DNA from 3 places in the Streptomyces sp. NPDC050856 genome. Region 1 is predicted to be linked to each of the others. Evidence: riboswitches for the same ligand, from Rfam matches in the RefSeq annotation. Region 1 holds a riboswitch; each other region holds the start of a gene.
What was found. Region 1 has a riboswitch for thiamine pyrophosphate ahead of AB0H53_RS08540 (thiamine ABC transporter substrate-binding protein). Riboswitches for the same ligand answer to the same signal wherever they lie in the genome.
Positions count from the first base shown of each region.

Region 2: it holds a riboswitch for thiamine pyrophosphate, as region 1 does, so the genes downstream of both, thiC (phosphomethylpyrimidine synthase ThiC) here and AB0H53_RS08540 (thiamine ABC transporter substrate-binding protein) in region 1, are expected to answer to the same signal.
Region 3: it holds a riboswitch for thiamine pyrophosphate, as region 1 does, so the genes downstream of both, thiO (glycine oxidase ThiO) here and AB0H53_RS08540 (thiamine ABC transporter substrate-binding protein) in region 1, are expected to answer to the same signal.

Region 1 covers NZ_JBFAGV010000006.1:212,828-216,095, forward strand. The annotation lists gene rlmN (23S rRNA (adenine(2503)-C(2))-methyltransferase RlmN) at 188-1,300, shown strand; TPP riboswitch at 1,330-1,457, shown strand; gene AB0H53_RS08540 (thiamine ABC transporter substrate-binding protein) at 1,532-2,626, shown strand; gene AB0H53_RS08545 (iron ABC transporter permease) at 2,677-3,268, shown strand, end outside.
Region 2 covers NZ_JBFAGV010000003.1:118,120-121,387, reverse strand. The annotation lists gene AB0H53_RS03930 (SsgA family sporulation/cell division regulator) at 1-380, shown strand, start outside; gene AB0H53_RS03925 (YibE/F family protein) at 574-1,899, opposite strand; TPP riboswitch at 1,970-2,103, shown strand; gene thiC (phosphomethylpyrimidine synthase ThiC) at 2,097-3,268, shown strand, end outside.
Region 3 covers NZ_JBFAGV010000017.1:94,405-97,672, reverse strand. The annotation lists gene AB0H53_RS17655 (FAD-dependent oxidoreductase) at 1-1,201, opposite strand, end outside; TPP riboswitch at 1,313-1,425, shown strand; gene thiO (glycine oxidase ThiO) at 1,423-2,628, shown strand; gene thiS (sulfur carrier protein ThiS) at 2,625-2,825, shown strand; gene AB0H53_RS17640 (thiazole synthase) at 2,829-3,268, shown strand, end outside.

The DNA.
Region 1 (3,268 bases):
CTGAGCCGCGAGGCGGTTACCCTGGAAGGGCTCGTCGCATATGAGGCATGTATGAGCGGCGGGCCCTTTCGGCCCCGCGTCTGCGGGGGTGATCCTGTGAGGTCTCCTGGCTCCGGCAGTGCCCTGCCGTCGGCTCCGCGCTCAGCGGGGGCAGCCCGGCCTCGTCTTTTCTGAGGAGTTACAGCTCATGGCACCCCCCGCTCCGGGAGAACTTACCTTCGTCGCGCCGCGCGGAGCCAAGAAGCCGCCCCGGCACCTCGCCGACCTGACGCCCGCCGAGCGCAAGGAGGCGGTGGCCGCGATCGGCGAGAAGCCGTTCCGCGCCAAGCAGCTCTCGCAGCACTACTTCTCGCGGTACGCCCACGACCCGGCCCAGTGGACCGACATTCCGGCCGCCTCGCGCGAGAGGCTCGCCGGCGAGCTGCTGCCCGACCTCATGTCCGTCGTCCGGCACATCTCCTGTGACGACGACACCACCCGCAAGACCCTGTGGCGCCTGCACGACGGCACGCTGGTCGAGTCCGTGCTGATGCGCTACCCGGACCGCGTGACGATGTGCATCTCGTCGCAGGCCGGCTGCGGCATGAACTGCCCCTTCTGCGCCACCGGCCAGGCGGGCCTGGACCGCAACCTGTCGACCGCCGAGATCGTGCACCAGATCGTGGACGGCATGCGCGCCCTGCGCGACGGCGAGGTCCCCGGGGGCCCGGCCCGGCTGTCCAACATCGTCTTCATGGGCATGGGCGAGCCGCTCGCCAACTACAAGCGGGTCGTCGGAGCCATCCGCCGGCTGACCGACCCCGAACCGGACGGGCTCGGGCTCTCCCAGCGCGGCATCACCGTCTCCACCGTGGGCCTGGTCCCGGCCATGCTGCGGTTCGCCGACGAGGGCTTCAAGTGCCGTCTCGCCGTCTCGCTGCACGCGCCGGACGACGAGCTGCGCGACACCCTCGTCCCGGTCAACACGCGCTGGAAGGTGCGGGAGGTGCTGGACGCCGCCTGGGAGTACGCGGAGAAGTCCGGCCGCCGCGTCTCCATCGAGTACGCGCTCATCCGGGACATCAACGACCAGGCATGGCGCGGTGACCTGCTGGGCCGGCTGCTCAAGGGCAAGCGGGTGCATGTCAACCTGATCCCGCTCAACCCGACGCCGGGCTCCAAGTGGACCGCGTCGCGGCCGGAGGACGAGAAGGCGTTCGTCGAGGCGATCGCCGCCCACGGCGTACCGGTCACCGTGCGTGACACGCGCGGGCAGGAGATCGACGGCGCCTGTGGACAGCTGGCCGCCGCCGAGCGGTGAGCTTGTAGTCTTGGCTCGAGAACATCTTCATATTCCGACAGGGGAGCGCCACAGCGCTGAGAGTGCGGCACACGCCTGGGGAACCAGCGCGGGTGGCCGCAGACCCTCTGAACCTCGCCCAGGTCATTCTGGGTAGGAAGTTCGGTCGTTACTCGAGCTGTTGCGCCCTGCCCGCCGGAGACCCGGCGGGCAGGGCCGCGTCTTCTCCTGGCATACCCAGGAGGAATCTCAGTGAGCACCACCAGGAAGATCACGGTCGGCGCGCTGGCGGCCGCGCTGGGCGTCACCGCGCTCACCGCCTGCGGCGGCGGGTCCGGCGAGACCTCCGGCGACGGCGGCACGGGCTCGAAGACCGTCACGCTCGTCAGCCACGACTCCTTCAACGCCTCCCCGGCGGTCCTGAAGGAGTTCACGAAGCGGACCGGGTACACCGTCAAGGTCCTCAAGAGCGGTGACGCGGGCGAGGCCGTCAACAAGGCCGTCCTCACCAAGGGCGCCCCGCAGGGCGACGTCTTCTTCGGCGTCGACAACACCCTGCTCTCCCGGGCCCTCGACCACGGGCTCTTCGAGCCGTACGAGGCCAAGGGCCTGGACCGGATCCCCGAGGCCGTGCAGCTGGACAAGGACGAGCACCGGGTCACGCCCGTCGACACCGGCGAGATCTGCGTCAACTACGACAAGAAGTACTTCGCCGACAGGAAGCTGGCGCCGCCCAGCACCTTCGACGACCTCGCCGAGCCCGCCTACAAGGACCTGCTGGTGGTGGAGAACCCCGAGCGGTCCTCGCCCGGGCTCGGATTCCTGCTCGGCACGGCCGCCGAGTACGGGGACGAGGGCTGGCCGGACTACTGGAAGAAGCTCAAGGCCAACGGCGTCAAGGTGGTCGACAGCTGGGAGCTCGCCTACAACCAGGAGTTCTCCGGCTCGGCCGGCGGCAAGCAGGCCAAGGGCGACCGGCCGCTCGTCGTGTCCTACGCCTCCAGCCCGCCGGTGGAGGTGCTGTACGCCGAGCCGCGGCCCGCGCAGGCGCCGACCGGCGTGGCCACCGGCACCTGCTTCCGGCAGACCGAGTTCGCGGGGCTGCTGGCCGGCGCGAGGAACGAGGCCGGAGGCAAGGCGCTGATCGACTTCCTGATCAGCAGGACCTTCCAGGAGGACCTGCCGCTGCAGATGTTCGTGAACCCGGTCGCCAAGGACGCGAAGCTGCCCGAGCTGTTCACCGAGCACGGGGCCAGGATCGACAAGCCGCACACGGTCGCTCCCGACAGGATCGCCGAGAACCGCGAACAGTGGATCAAGACGTGGTCCTCGCTCGTGCTCAAGTGAGGGCCGGCGCGCGCGCGGCCGTCAGGGACGGAGCGGTACGTGGCGGGCTGCTGGCCCTGCCCGTCGTGTTCTTCGCCTTGTTCTTCGCCTACCCCGTCACCGCCATCGTCGGACGCGGGCTTCGGACCGAGGACGGCGGCTGGCGGTTCGGGCGGCTCGGTGAGGTGCTGAGCCGCCCGGACATCCTGGACGTGCTGTGGTTCACCACCTGGCAGGCCCTCGCCTCCACCGCGCTGACCCTGCTGCTCGCCCTGCCCGGCGCCTATGTCTTCGCCCGCCTCGACTTCCCCGGCAAGCAGCTGCTGCGGGCCGTGGTCACCGTGCCGTTCGTGCTGCCGACCGTGGTCGTCGGGACGGCCTTCCTGGCCGTGGTCGGGCGGGGCGGGCTGACCGACGGGCTGTGGGGCGTGCGGCTCGACACCACGGTGTGGGCGATCCTCCTCGCGCACGTCTTCTTCAACTACGCGGTGGTCGTGCGGACGGTGGGCGGCCTGTGGTCCCAGCTCGACCCGCGCCAGGAGGAGGCCGCCCGGGTGCTGGGCGCCTCCCGCTTCGGCGCGTGGCGGCGCGTCACCCTGCCCGCGCTCGGGCCCGCCGTGGCGGCGGCCGCGCTGATGGTCTTCCTCTTCACGTACACCTCCT
Region 2 (3,268 bases), on a different contig from region 1:
TCTCCGAGGAGCTCTCCTTCAGGATCCCGGTCGAGCTGGGGTACGAGACAGCGGATCCGTTCGCGGTCCGGATGACGTTCCACCTGCCCGGCGACGCCCCTGTGACCTGGACCTTCGGTCGTGAGCTGCTGGCGGACGGGATCCAAGCGCCCAGTGGCGAGGGCGATGTGCGCATCACGCCGTCCGGTGAGGGGGAGCACGCGGACGTCAGCATCCGCCTCCAGGTCGCCGGTGAACGCGCGCTGTTCCGCGCGACAGCGCACACCCTGGTGGCCTTCCTCGACCGGACCGACAGACTGGTGCCCTTGGGCAAGGAGTGCACGCTGGGCGACTTCGAGTGCAGCCTGGAAGAGGCGCTCGGCCGGATCCTGGCCGGCTGATCCCCGCCGCCCCTTCCCCAGGCCCCTCCGCCCCGGGTGCTGCGGCCGAAGCCCCTGGCCCACGACGTCTCTCGACCGAGGACCTCCGACCGAAACGCCTCGACCGAAGACCCTGGATCGAAGCCCTGGATCGAAGCCCTTCGGGCAGGGTCACTCCGCCACGGCGGCTTCGGCCGCGGAACGTCCCCGGCCGTCACTTCTTGCGGCGCCGGCCCCGGCCGCCGCGCGACGCCGGACCGGAGGCCCCGGCCGGCGACGGCCGGTCGGCGGAGACCACCAGGGCGGCCAGGGCCGTGGTCACCGGCACCGAGGCGACCAGCCCGATCGAACCGACCAGGGTCCGGACGATCTCCTCCGCCACCAGCTCGCTGTTGGCCACCGTCCCCACGCTGCTCTGGGCGATCGAGAAGAGCAGCAGCAGCGGAAGCGCCGCGCCCGCGTACGCCAGCACCAGGGTGTTGACCACCGAGGCGATGTGGTCCCGGCCGATCCGGATCCCCGCCCGGTACAGGGCGCGCGGTCCCATCTTCGGGTCGGCCTGGTGCAGTTCCCACACCGCCGAGGTCTGGGTGACCGTCACGTCGTCCAGCACGCCGAGCGAACCGATGATGACACCGGCCAGCAGCAGTCCCGACATGTCGATGTCGGGGTAGAGGCCATGGATCAGCCCGGTGTTGTCGTCGGTGTTGCCGGTCAGCGACGCCCAGCCGATGAAGAGCGAGCCCAGCAGCCCGATCAGCAGCAGCGAGATCAGCGTGCCGAGCACCGCGACCGAGGTGCGGGCGGTCAGGCCATGGCAGCTGTAGAGCGCGATCAGCATGATGGCGCTGGCCCCGATGACCGCCACGACCAGGGGATTGGAACCCTGGAGGATGGCCGGCAGGATGAAGAGGGTCAGGACGGCGAAGCTCACGGCGAGCGCCACCAGCGCCATCACCCCACGCATCCGGCCGACCGCCACCACCGCCAGCGCGAAGACGGCCGCGAGCAGCCCCATCGGCACCTTGCGGTCGACATCGGTGACCGAGTACTGGAGATCACGGGGAGCGTCGGGGGCGTACGCCACCACCACGCCCTGCCCCTCGGACAGCTGCCGGGGCGCGTCCGGCTGGACGACCTCGATGAAGGTGCGGCCCTTGTCCTTGCCGCTGGTGACCTCGACCGTCGCCTTCTTGCACAGGCCCTGCTGGGCGTTGACCGCCTCCCGTCCCTGGGGTGTCGTGGTGTCACCGGTGGGCGGGACCTGGGCGGCGTTCACGTCCTTGCAGTCCACCTTGTCGACGCGGACGACCTCGCCCTGCTCGGTCTGCCGGTCGAAGCCGACGCCGGTGCGCTCGTGCGCCGGTGCGCCGCCCGGCCACAGGACGGCGAGACCGACCAGTACCGCCGTGGCGAAGGGGATCAGCACCGCCGCGATCACCTTGCGCAGGTGCTGGGAGACGGGTGCGGCAGGCCCATGACTGTGGCTGTGGGCGTGGAGATGTCCGTCGGGCTCGGGGGTCTGATGGGAGGAAGTCACCGACCGATCATCGCAAGAACGGCGGGGGGCCTCTGTTCAGCGTGGCCGCCAGGACGCTAGCGTGGTGGCACTTTGCACACGCGGGAGCTCGGAGCACCGGGCTGAGAGGGCGCTGACCTCCGTACATCCGTACGGAAGCAGCTGCGCCGACCGCCGAACCTGTTACCGGGTAATGCCGGCGTAGGGAGTAGGTCACGATGACCGTATCGGACGCACGCACGCCTGCCTCGAACCAGAACGACGAGGCCGGGAAGTCCATCGGATGGCACAAGGGATACGTCGAGGGCTCCCGCCCCGACATCCGGGTGCCGGTCCGCAAGGTGCACCTCACCAATGGCAAGGACGTGACGCTGTACGACACCTCGGGCCCGTACACCGACCCGGCCGTCGACACCGATGTACGCCGGGGTCTGCCGCCGCTGCGGGAGAACTGGATCATCGGCCGGGGCGACACCGAGGAGTACGCCGGCCGCCCGGTCCGCCCCGAGGACGACGGACTCAAGCACACCTCGCCGCGCGGCGGGCTGCGCAACCTCGACGCGGTGTTCCCCGGACGGCCGCGCCAGCCGCGCCGGGGCCGGGACGGGCAGGCGGTGACACAGCTCGCGTACGCCCGCCGGGGCGAGATCACCCCGGAGATGGAGTACGTCGCGATCCGCGAGAACGTCTCGCCCGAGGTCGTGCGGGAGGAGATCGCCGCCGGGCGGGCCGTGCTCCCGGCCAATGTCAACCACCCGGAGATCGAGCCGATGATCATCGGCAAGCGGTTCCTGGTGAAGGTCAACGCCAACATCGGAAACTCCGCTGTCACCTCCTCCATCGAGGAGGAGGTGGAGAAGATGACCTGGGCGACGCGCTGGGGCGCGGACACGGTCATGGACCTCTCGACCGGCCGCAACATCCACACCACCCGTGAGTGGGTGCTGCGCAACTCCCCCGTCCCGATCGGGACGGTGCCGCTGTACCAGGCCCTGGAGAAGGTCGACGGCAAGGCCGAGGAACTGACCTGGGAGATCTACAAGGACACCGTCATCGAGCAGGCCGAACAGGGCGTCGACTACATGACGGTGCACGCCGGGGTGCTGCTGCGGTACGTGCCGCTGACCGCGCGCCGCAAGACCGGCATCGTCTCGCGCGGTGGCTCGATCATGGCCGCGTGGTGCCTGGCGCACCACAGGGAGTCGTTCCTGTACGAGAACTTCGAGGAGCTCTGCGAGATCCTCGCCGCGTACGACGTGACGTACTCCCTCGGTGACGGACTGCGGCCCGGCTCCATCGCGGACGCCAACGACGAGGCGCAGTTCGCCGAGCTGCGCACGCTCGGTGAGCTCAACCGGATCGCCAAGCGGCACAACGTACAGACGATGAT
Region 3 (3,268 bases), on a different contig from region 1:
TCAGCGGTACGGCGGGGTCGGCGACGCGCTCCGGGTCCAGCGGCGTGCCCGCCTCGATGAGCTTGCGCCCCTGCGCGAGGTCGCGCGGGCGGCCCACCGCGAGCAGCGCCACCAGGGCGCCCTCGCGCAGCCACGCCACCGACCAGGCGGCCCCGGCCGGGTCGCCGCGCCGGACCAGGGTGTCGGCCGCGGCGTGGTGCCCCGCGTACTGGACGAACCGGCCGAACTGCTCGGACCAGAAGTACGGCACCGGGTCATAGGGCCTCGGGGCCCCGCCCGCGATGCCTGCGGCGACCGTGCGCGGGCCCTGCAGGGCGTTGTCCCAGTGGTGCACCAGCAGCCGCTCGCCGTACCGGGCGGAGGGGAAGGAGGCGCAGTCGCCGACGGCGTACACATCGGGGACCGAGGTGCGCAGGTGCTCGTCGGCGGTGACCGCGCCGTCCGAGCCCAGCTCGATGCCGGACCCCGCCAGCCAGTCGGTGGCGGGCCTGGCTCCGATGCCGACGACCACCGCGTCGGCGGGCAGCAGCCGGCCGTCCTCCAGGGCGACCTCGCCCGGTTCGAGGTGGCCCACCCGCGCGCGGGTGAGGAGCTGGGCACCGCTCTCCTGGTACCACTCGGCCATCGGGGCGGCGACCTCGGCGGGCAGGGCACCGGCCAGCGGCAGGTCGGCGGCCTCCACCACGGTCACCGCGCACCCCGCCTCCCGGGCGGCGGTGGTGAACTCGGCGCCGATCCAGCCGGCGCCGACCACCACGATGTCGTGCCGCTCCGCCAGGACCGGCCGGAGCCGCTCGGCGTCGTCCAGGGTGCGCAGCAGGTGGACCCCGGGCACGCCGTCGGAGCCGGGCAGCGCGACGGGCCGGGCGCCGGTGGCGACGACCAGGACGTCGTAGGGGACGGGCCCGTCCCCGGTGTCCACCTCGTGCTCCTCGGCGCGTACGCCGGTGACCTCGACCCCGAGGCGCAGCTCGACGTCGAGCGACTCGAAGTCGATGTCGAAGGCCGAGCCCTCGGCCGTACCCAGCAGGACCGCCTTGGACAGCGGTGGCCGGTCGTAGGGCTGGTGCGGCTCCGCGCCGATCAGGAGCACCGGGCCGGTGAAGCCCTGTTCCCGGAGGGCCACGGCGGTCTGCACGCCCGCCATGCCCGCCCCGGCGATGACGACGCGCCGCTGCTGCTGGTTCCGCTCCTCGCTCACCCGGCCACCTTACGCAGGTGACGCGATGTCAGGAAGCCGATCGTCCGCCGCGCGCCCCACCCGTGAAGCCTCCCTTACCGCGTGGTGGGGGGTCGGTTAGTCTGGCCACCGCAGAGCACTCGCGGGAGCCCGGACGCACCGGGCTGAGAGGGAGGCTGGCCGGCCTCCGACCGTACGAACCTGATCCGGGTCATGCCGGCGAAGGGAGGGGCTGGACGCCCATGCATCCACGTACAGGATCGGATGTCCTCGTCATCGGGGGCGGGATCATCGGCCTGGTGACGGCCTGGCGGGCGGCGCAGCGCGGGCTGCGGGTCGCCGTCGCCGACCCCGAGCCGGGCGGCGGGGCCGCGCGGGTGGCGGCCGGCATGCTCGCCGCGGTCACCGAGCTCCACTACGGCGAGCAGACGCTGCTCGGGCTCAACCTGTCCTCCGCCCGCCGCTACCCGGACTTCGCCGCCGGGCTCCGGGAGGCCACCGGGCTGGACGTCGGCTACCGGGCGTGCGGCACGCTCGCCGTCGCCCTGGACGCCGACGACCGCGCCCACCTGCGGGAACTCCACGCCCTGCAACAGCGCTCAGGGCTGGACTCACAGTGGCTGACCGGCCGCGAGTGCCGGCGGCTGGAACCCATGCTGGCGCCCGGGGTGCGCGGCGGGCTGCGGGTGGACGGCGATCACCAGGTGGACCCCAGGCGGCTGGCGGCGGCCCTGGTCACGGCCTGTGAGCGGGCCGGTGTGGTCTTCCGGCGCGCCTGGGCGGACCGGCTGTCGGTGGTACGGGACCGGGCCGCGGGGGCGGTGCTCGCGGACGGCACGGCGCTCCACGCCGACCAGGTGGTGCTCGCCGCGGGCAGCCTGAGCGGTCGGCTCGGCGGCGTCCCGGACGGCGCGCTGCCGCCGGTGCGGCCCGTCAAGGGGCAGGTGCTGCGGCTGACGGTGCCGCGCCTCCGCGCGCCCTTCCTGAGCCGTACCGTCCGGGCCGTCGTCCGGGGCAGCCACGTCTACCTGGTGCCGCGTGAGAACGGCGAGCTGGTCGTGGGCGCCACCAGCGAGGAGCTGGGCTGGGACACCACGGTCACCGCCGGCGGGGTGTACGAGCTGCTGCGCGACGCCCATGAGCTGGTGCCCGGCATCACCGAGCTGCCGCTGACCGAGACCCGCGCGGGGCTGCGGCCCGGGTCGCCCGACAACGCGCCGCTGCTGGGGCCGTCCGCGCTGCCCGGGCTGCACCTGGCGACCGGCCATTACCGCAACGGGGTGCTCCTGACGCCCGTCACCGGTGACGTCATGGCCGAACTGCTGGTCACCGGCGAGCTGCCGGAGGAGGCCCGGGCGTTCAGCCCGGCCCGCTTCACCTCCGCCGCCGTCCCTTCCCCCGCCTCCTCCCCCGTTTCTCCCGCTTCCTCTCCCGCAGGAGTGTCATGAACGTCTCCGTGAACGGCGAGACGCGGCAGCTCGCCGCGCCCGTCACCCTGGACGCCCTGGTCGCCACCCTCACCGCCGCGCCGTCCGGTGTCGCCGCCGCCGTCAACGAGACGGTGGTCCCGCGCGGCCAGTGGGCCGGGACGCTGCTCGGTGACGGCGACCGGGTCGAGGTGCTCACCGCGGTCCAGGGGGGCTGAGCCGTGGCCGACGACCGTCTCACCATCGCCGGGACCACCTTCGACTCCCGGCTGATCATGGGTACGGGCGGAGCTCCCAGCCTCGACGTGCTGGAACGCTCGCTCGTCGCCAGCGGCACCGAGCTGACGACCGTGGCGATGCGCCGCCTCGACCCGACCGTCCAAGGCTCGGTGCTGTCCGTGCTGGACCGGCTGGGCGTCCGCGTGCTGCCGAACACGGCCGGCTGCTTCACCGCGGGCGAGGCGGTGCTGACCGCCCGCCTGGCGCGGGAGGCACTGGGTACGGACTGGATCAAGCTGGAGGTCGTCGCCGACGAGCGCACGCTCCTGCCGGACCCGGTCGAACTGCTCGACGCGGCCGAGACCCTGGTCGACGACGGCTTCACCGTGCTGCCGTACACCAACGACGACCCGGTCCTGGCACGGAAGCTGGAGGACGCCGG